2 regions of the Stenotrophomonas sp. YJH_SMC_29 genome follow, and region 1 is predicted to be linked to the other one. Evidence: riboswitches for the same ligand, from Rfam matches in the RefSeq annotation. Region 1 holds a riboswitch; the other holds the start of a gene.
What was found. A riboswitch is a leader RNA that binds a small molecule or an ion and turns the genes downstream of it on or off. The one in region 1 is predicted to bind glycine.
Positions count from the first base shown of each region.

Region 2: linked by a shared signal. The riboswitch ahead of AC5P9I_RS15845 (trimeric intracellular cation channel family protein) and the one ahead of gcvP (aminomethyl-transferring glycine dehydrogenase) in region 1 are both predicted to bind glycine.

Region 1 is NZ_JCAFUK010000001.1:561,186-564,582, forward strand. Features, by position in the region: gene AC5P9I_RS02690 (multidrug effflux MFS transporter) at 116-1,342, opposite strand; glycine riboswitch at 1,643-1,745, shown strand; gene gcvP (aminomethyl-transferring glycine dehydrogenase) at 1,808-3,397, shown strand, end outside.
Region 2 is NZ_JCAFUK010000015.1:39,332-42,728, reverse strand. Features, by position in the region: gene AC5P9I_RS15855 (3-deoxy-7-phosphoheptulonate synthase) at 1-529, shown strand, start outside; gene AC5P9I_RS15850 (hypothetical protein) at 595-717, opposite strand; gene AC5P9I_RS15845 (trimeric intracellular cation channel family protein) at 714-1,331, opposite strand; glycine riboswitch at 1,416-1,519, opposite strand; glycine riboswitch at 1,533-1,622, opposite strand; gene AC5P9I_RS15840 (GIY-YIG nuclease family protein) at 1,663-1,938, shown strand; gene AC5P9I_RS15835 (nuclear transport factor 2 family protein) at 2,010-2,441, shown strand; gene AC5P9I_RS15830 (hypothetical protein) at 2,445-2,900, shown strand; gene AC5P9I_RS15825 (NAD(P)/FAD-dependent oxidoreductase) at 2,999-3,397, opposite strand, start outside.

The DNA of each region.
Region 1 (3,397 bases):
ATCGGCTGGCTGTGGTGCATCCGCGCACCGGCTGGCTGGAGTGCCCAGCCTAGCCCGGTGATTTCCCGTCGCAAGCGTTGCGGGCGCCACCGCCCGCCCTACCCCTGCGTGCTGCTCAATGGCCCGTGCAGGCCGCCTGCGCCGCGCGTTCGCGCTGGTGTTCCCAGTACCAGAACACGAAGCCGGCGCCGAAGAACCCGGCCTGGCCCAACGCCAGGTGCAGCGGGCTGGCACTCAGCAGCGGCGACACCACGCCGGCCACCACGGTGCTGATCATCAGCTGCACGAACGCCTGCAGCGACGAGGCCAGGCCGCGCTGGTGCGGGTACATGTCCAGCACCGCCAGCGCCAGGATCGGGAAGATCAGCGCCATGCCCATGCCACCGAGGAAGATCGGCAGCACTGCCCACGGCAGCACGAACTGCGGCGACAGCGCCACGTAGCCGACGTTCAGCAGCACCGACAGCGCGCACAGGCCGAAGCCGATGGACACCTGCCGGGTGGGCGTGGTGTGCCCGGCCATGCGCCCGGAAAGGAACGAGCCGGTGGTCATGCCGCCGATGGTGGGAATGAACAGCCAGGCGAAGCCGCCCTCGCCCAGGTGCAGGTGCTGCATCACGAACACCGGCGCCGAGGAGATGTAGAGGAAGATGCCGCCGAAGCCGATGCTGCCAGCCAGCGCCAGGCGCAGGAAGCGTGGGTTGAAGCCGATGCGCACGTAGTCGCGCAGCAGCACGCGCGGCGACAGCGGCACACGTGCTGCAAGCGGATGGGTCTCCGGCAGGTAGCGTGCGGTGGCGACCAGCAGGACCAGCGAGAACACCACCAGGAACCAGAAAATCAGCGGCCAGCCCGCGCCACTGAGCAGGATCCAGCCGCCGATGATCGGCGCGATCGCCGGTGCGATGCCGAACAGCATCGATACCTGGCTCATCAAGCGCTGCGCATCGTGGCCATGGTAGAGATCGCGGATCACCGCGCGGCCGACGATCATGCCGACGCCCGCAGACAGGCCCTGCAGCGCGCGGAACGCCAGCAGCGTGGTCAGGTCGGTGGACAGCGCGCAGCCCACCGAGGCGCCGGCGAAGACTACCAGGCCGCCGAGGATCACCCGCTTGCGGCCCCACGCATCGGACAGCGGGCCGTGCGCCAGGCTCATCAGGCCGTAGAACAGCAGGTACACGCTGATGGTCTGCTGCACCGCCACCTCGTCCACCGCCAGGCGCTGCGCCAGCTGCGGGAAGGCCGGGAAGATGGTGTCGATCGAGAACGGGCCGAACATGGCCAGGCCGGCAAGCAGCAGGGCCATGCGGCGGGTGGAGGGAGCAGCAGCGGCGGTCATGATGAAGGCGTCCGGCAGGGCCATGCGTGGCACGCACGGCGGGCGCCGGTCCCCCTTCTGCAGGGACGGCGCCAGATGAATTCGGGTATCCAGCCATGATAGGTGGGGATTGCGCCCGATGCCATGCAGCGGTGCACAAAACGCATGGCCGGGCCATCGGCCATTCAGGCGCGGCGGCCGGCCCCGGAGGCGGCCGGCGGGCCCGCAACGGGCTATAATCGGCAGGCAACACGGTGGGAGAAGCGGAACACCGCTGCCGAAGGCGCAACGCCCGTAATCGCTCAGGCCCGATACCACCCGTAACAGAACTCTGGAGAGACCGGTTCGATCCGGCGCCGAAGGGGCACGAAGCCGCGGTTTTCCGCGCTTCCAAACTCTCAGGCAAAAGGACAGAGGGGCGCCCCGCAGACCGCCGACCGGCGGCTTGTGCCCGTGCGTGTGCCCTTTCCTGACGGATCCTTCGCCATGTCCCAGAACACCCCTTCCCTGCGTGAGCTCGAGCACCACAATGCGTTCGTCGAGCGCCACATCGGCCCCAACGATGCCGAGATCGCGCAGATGCTCGACGTCGTCGGCCACGCGTCGCTGGATGCGATGACCGATGCCATCGTGCCGGCCAAGATCAAGTCGCCGGCACCGCTGGCACTGCCCGAATCGATGACCGAAGTGCAGGCACTGGCGAAGATCCGTGCGATCGCCGACAAGAACACCGTGCTGCGCAGCTTCATCGGCCAGGGCTACTACGGTACCCACACGCCGAACGTGATCCTGCGCAACATCCTGGAAAACCCGGCCTGGTACACCGCCTACACCCCGTACCAGGCGGAAATCTCGCAGGGCCGCATGGAAGCGCTGATCAACTTCCAGACCCTGTGCGCCGACCTCACCGGCATGGAAATCGCCAACGCTTCGCTGCTGGACGAAGCGACCGCAGCGGCCGAAGCGATGACCCTGGCCAAGCGTTCCGCCAAGTCGAAGTCGGACACCTTCTTCGTGCACGATGCCGTGCACCCGCAGACCCTGGAACTGCTGCGCACCCGCGCCGAGCCCATGGGCATCGTGCTGCGCGTCGGCACCCCGGCCGAGGCACTGGAAGCAGAAGCCTTCGGCCTGCTGCTGCAGTACCCGGACACCTTCGGCCAGATCGGCGATTACAAGGCCCTGGTCGAGGCCGTGCACGCACGCGGCGGCCTGGTGGCCGTGGCCACCGACCTGCTGGCGCTGACCCTGCTGGCCGCACCCGGCGAATGGGGCGCGGACATCGTGGTCGGCAACAGCCAGCGTTTCGGCGTGCCGTTCGGCTTCGGCGGCCCGCACGCCGCGTTCATGGCCTGCCGTGACGCCTACAAGCGCTCGATGCCGGGCCGCCTGATCGGTGTCTCCATCGATGCCCAGGGCAACCCGGCCTATCGCCTGACCCTGCAGACCCGCGAGCAGCACATCCGCCGCGAGAAGGCCACCTCCAACATCTGTACCGCACAGGTCCTGCTGGCGGTGATGGCCTCGATGTATGCCGTCTACCACGGCCCGGAAGGCCTGACCCGCATCGCCCGCCGCACCCACCGCCTGGCCTCGATCCTGGCCGCGGCGCTGCGCAAGGCCGGCGTGCAGGTCGGTGGCGACTTCTTCGATACCCTGCACATCACCGGCGTGCATGCCGATGAGATCCACGCCAAGGCACGCGCCGCCGGTTACAACCTGCGCGCGATCGACAGCGACTCGGTCGGCATCAGCCTGGACGAGACCGCCACCCGCGCCGACGTGGTCGCGCTGGCCGCCGTGTTCGGCGCGCAGGCCGACATCGATGCGCTGGATGCCAGCACCGCCGACGCACTGCCGGCCGGCCTGCTGCGCCAGTCCGCGTTCCTGACCCATCCGGTGTTCAACACCCACCACAGCGAGCACGAACTGCTGCGCTACCTGCGTTCGCTGGCCGACAAGGACCTGGCGATGGACCGCACGATGATCCCGCTGGGCTCGTGCACGATGAAGCTCAACGCCACCGCCGAGATGATCCCGGTGACCTGGCCGGAGTTCTCGCAGATCCATCCGCTG
Region 2 (3,397 bases), on a different contig from region 1:
GGTCGGCTTCAAGAACGGCACCGATGGCAACGTCAAGATCGCCGCTGACGCGGTGGGGGCGGCGTCCAATCCGCATCACTTCCTGTCGGTCACCAAGCAGGGCGGCACCGCCATCGTGTCGACCACCGGCAACCCGGATTGCCACGTGATCCTGCGCGGCGGCAAGCAGCCGAACTATGACGCAGGCAGCGTCGGCGAGGCCTGCCAGGTGCTGGCCAAGGCCAAGCTGCCGACCCGGCTGATGATCGATGCCAGCCATGCCAACAGCCTGAAGAACCCGGAAAACCAGCCGAAGGTGATCGACGACATCGCCGCTCAGCTGGAAGAGGGCGAACAGCGCATCGTCGGCGTGATGATCGAGAGCCATCTGATCGGTGGCCGCCAGGAACTGGTGGAAGGCCAGCCGCTGGTCTACGGGCAGAGCATCACCGATGGCTGCATCGACTGGGATACCACGGTGACGGTGCTGGAGCGGCTGGCTGCGGCCGTGCGCGCCCGTCGTGAAGTGAAGGTGTCCGAAGCCGCCTGATGGAAGCCGCTTGAGTGCGGCACGTGTGTGGATGGCGGCCAGCGCCTGCGGGGGTGCGGCCGCGATCAGGGCCGGTCGGAGTTGGAGACCGGCCCGTCTGCACCGGTGATGCGCCTGGCGCTGCGCATGAGCGACAGCGCCAGGTCCATCGCCGGGGTGGTGCGGGTCCCGGCGAACACGATCCTCAATGCACTTCGTCGTGGTACACGAACTTCGGCATTTCCCAGCGGTAGTGGATGGCCAGCAGGCGCAGCGCGAAGCCGCCGCCCAGGCAGCACAGGATCGCGGTGGCGTCGGCCACGCCCCAGTGCAGCAGCAACAGGTACGCCGCGCCGGTCAGCAGCGCGATGATCGCGTACAGCTCCTTCTGGAAGATCAGCGGCACCTCGTTGCAGAGGATGTCGCGCAGCACGCCGCCGAACGCGCCGGTCAGCATGCCGGCGATCAGCACGATCGGCATCGCATGGCCGGCTTCGCGCGCGATCGAGCAGCCGATCAGGGTGAAGGCGATCAGGCCCAGTCCGTCGAGCACCAGGAACGTGCGGCGGAAGTGGTGCATCCAGCGTGCGACCCAGGTGGCGATCAGCGCCGCGCATACGGTGAAGCCCAGGTACTCCGGATGCTTCACCCAGCCCAGCGGGTAGTGGCCGAGCAGGATGTCGCGCAGGGATCCACCACCGAGGGCGGTGACGCAGGCGATCATGACCACGCCGAACAGGTCCATGCGGCGGCGGCCGGCGGACAGTGCGCCGGTCATGGCTTCGGCGGAAATGGCAATCAGGTAGATGATGGACAGCAGCATGGGACAGACTCCGGGCGCGGTGGGGCCGGCCATGCGCGACGACCGCCACTGCCTGCGCAATGACGGGATGACGATGACCGGTGCCGCTCCCGCTGTCCTTTTGCCTGAGAGTTCAGCGGCATGGGCCGCGTGCCCCTTCGGCGGATCGTCCCGGGCGTGCCCGGTGACCTCTCTCCAGCTCGGCGAGTCGAATGCATGGTTGGTGGGATTCCAGCCCACCGGCCTGAGCGATCATGGGAGCCTGCGCCTTCGGCGGGCGCCAGCGCGGCGCCTCTCTCCTGCATTCGGGCGCCAGTATATCCGCTGCAGTGCAGCACGGCATAATCCGGGCATGGCCCCGTCCCTCCGCCCGTGGTTCCTGTACCTGCTCGAATGCCGCGATGGCAGCTATTACGCCGGCATCAGCACCGACGTGGACGCGCGTTTCGCCGCCCACCAGGCCGGCAAGGGCGCACGCTATACCCGGGCCCGGCCACCGCTGCGCGTGCTGGCCGTGCGCGAGTACCCGGACCGGGCCGCCGCCTCACGCGCCGAGTGGCAGCTCAAGCAGCAGCCCCGCGAGCGCAAGCTGGCCTGGCTGCAGGAACCGGTCGAGACGCTTCTGTAGATCCACGCCCTGCGTGGATGGGCTACCCGGCCCATGCGATGATCGCCCCGCGCCCAGAGTTGGAGACCCGGATGTCGACGATCGCCCTGCTGTTCGCTCTTTCCGCAGCAACGAGCCCTGCCGCCGACCCGGCCACCCTCGCGGCCATCGAAGCCACCTGCCACGACTACGTCGATGGCCAGCTGGAGGCCAACCCGCAGCGGGTCGCCCACTCCTTGCATCCGGACCTGGCCAAGCGCGCGGTCCTCGGCGATACACCCGACGAACGCCTGGGCCTGCGCCGGATGTCGAAGGAAGAACTGGTCTCGTTGACGAAGCAGGGCGCGTTGAAGACCCCGAAGGATCAATGGGATCGCCGCTGCACGGTGCTGGACGTGACCGGCAACGCGGCCTCGGCGCGGCTGGAAACCCCGTGGTTCGTCGACTACTTCCACATGGGGCGCTTCGGCCAGCGCTGGGTCATCGTCAACGCGCTGTGGTACCCGAAACCGAAGGCGCAGTGAGCGATGCGTGCCGCCGGCAACGCATGGATCTCCGTCGTCGTCCTGGTCGCGGGTGTCGCGCTTCTGCCTGGCCTGCTGTATCTGCTCGGGCTGGCGCTGGTGGATGGTCGGCCGAAGCCGGCGGACCGCGTGCCCAGTGGTGTGGCCGCATGCAGCGGTGAACCACGGGCGGGATACCAGCCGATGAATCCCTGGCACTTCACTGCCCAGTTCTTCGACAAGGACGGAATGAAGAAGAAGGTGCCTGAAGTGGAGCGGGAGGCCTTCTGGATTGCCCGGCGCCACCTGTGGCGGCAACCACAGCGCGGCATGCTGCGCTGGCATCTCAGCAGTACCGCATTGACGATCTGGATCACCCGGCATTGGAGTACCGCGCAGATTGCCGATACTGCGAGAAAGGAGGATTTCTGCCGGACCTGGTCGAAACGGCGGGTCCCCGGTGGCCCGATGAGCAAGTAGAGCCTAGAGCCACGCCATGCGTGGAGGGTGTTGACGGGGTCAGTGCCCTTTCCTGCGGAAAGGGAACCGACCGCGCCGCAGCCGGCCAGCGGCCGGCACTACCGTCGGGGGCGACGGTCTTCCTGGTCATCACCGAAGATGATGCGCGCACTGCGCTGGTAGCTCCAGTACGCCACGGCCCAGTTCAGCAGCACCACGATGCGGTTGCGGAAGCCGATCAGGAAGAACACGTGCGCGGCCAGCCAGAACCACCAGGCCAGCACGCCGGACAGTTGCAGCCGTCCCAGGTGCACGATCGCGGCCATGCGGCCGATGGTGGCCAGGTTGCCGTAGTCGGCGTACTTGAACGGGCCGGGTGCGGGCGTGCCGTGCAGGCGTGCGCGGACCACCTCGGCCACGTACTTGCCCATCTGCTTGGCGGCGGGCGCCACGCCGGGAACCGGCTTGCCGTCGGCCTGGCTCAGTGCGGCCAGATCGCCGGCCACGAACAGCTCCGG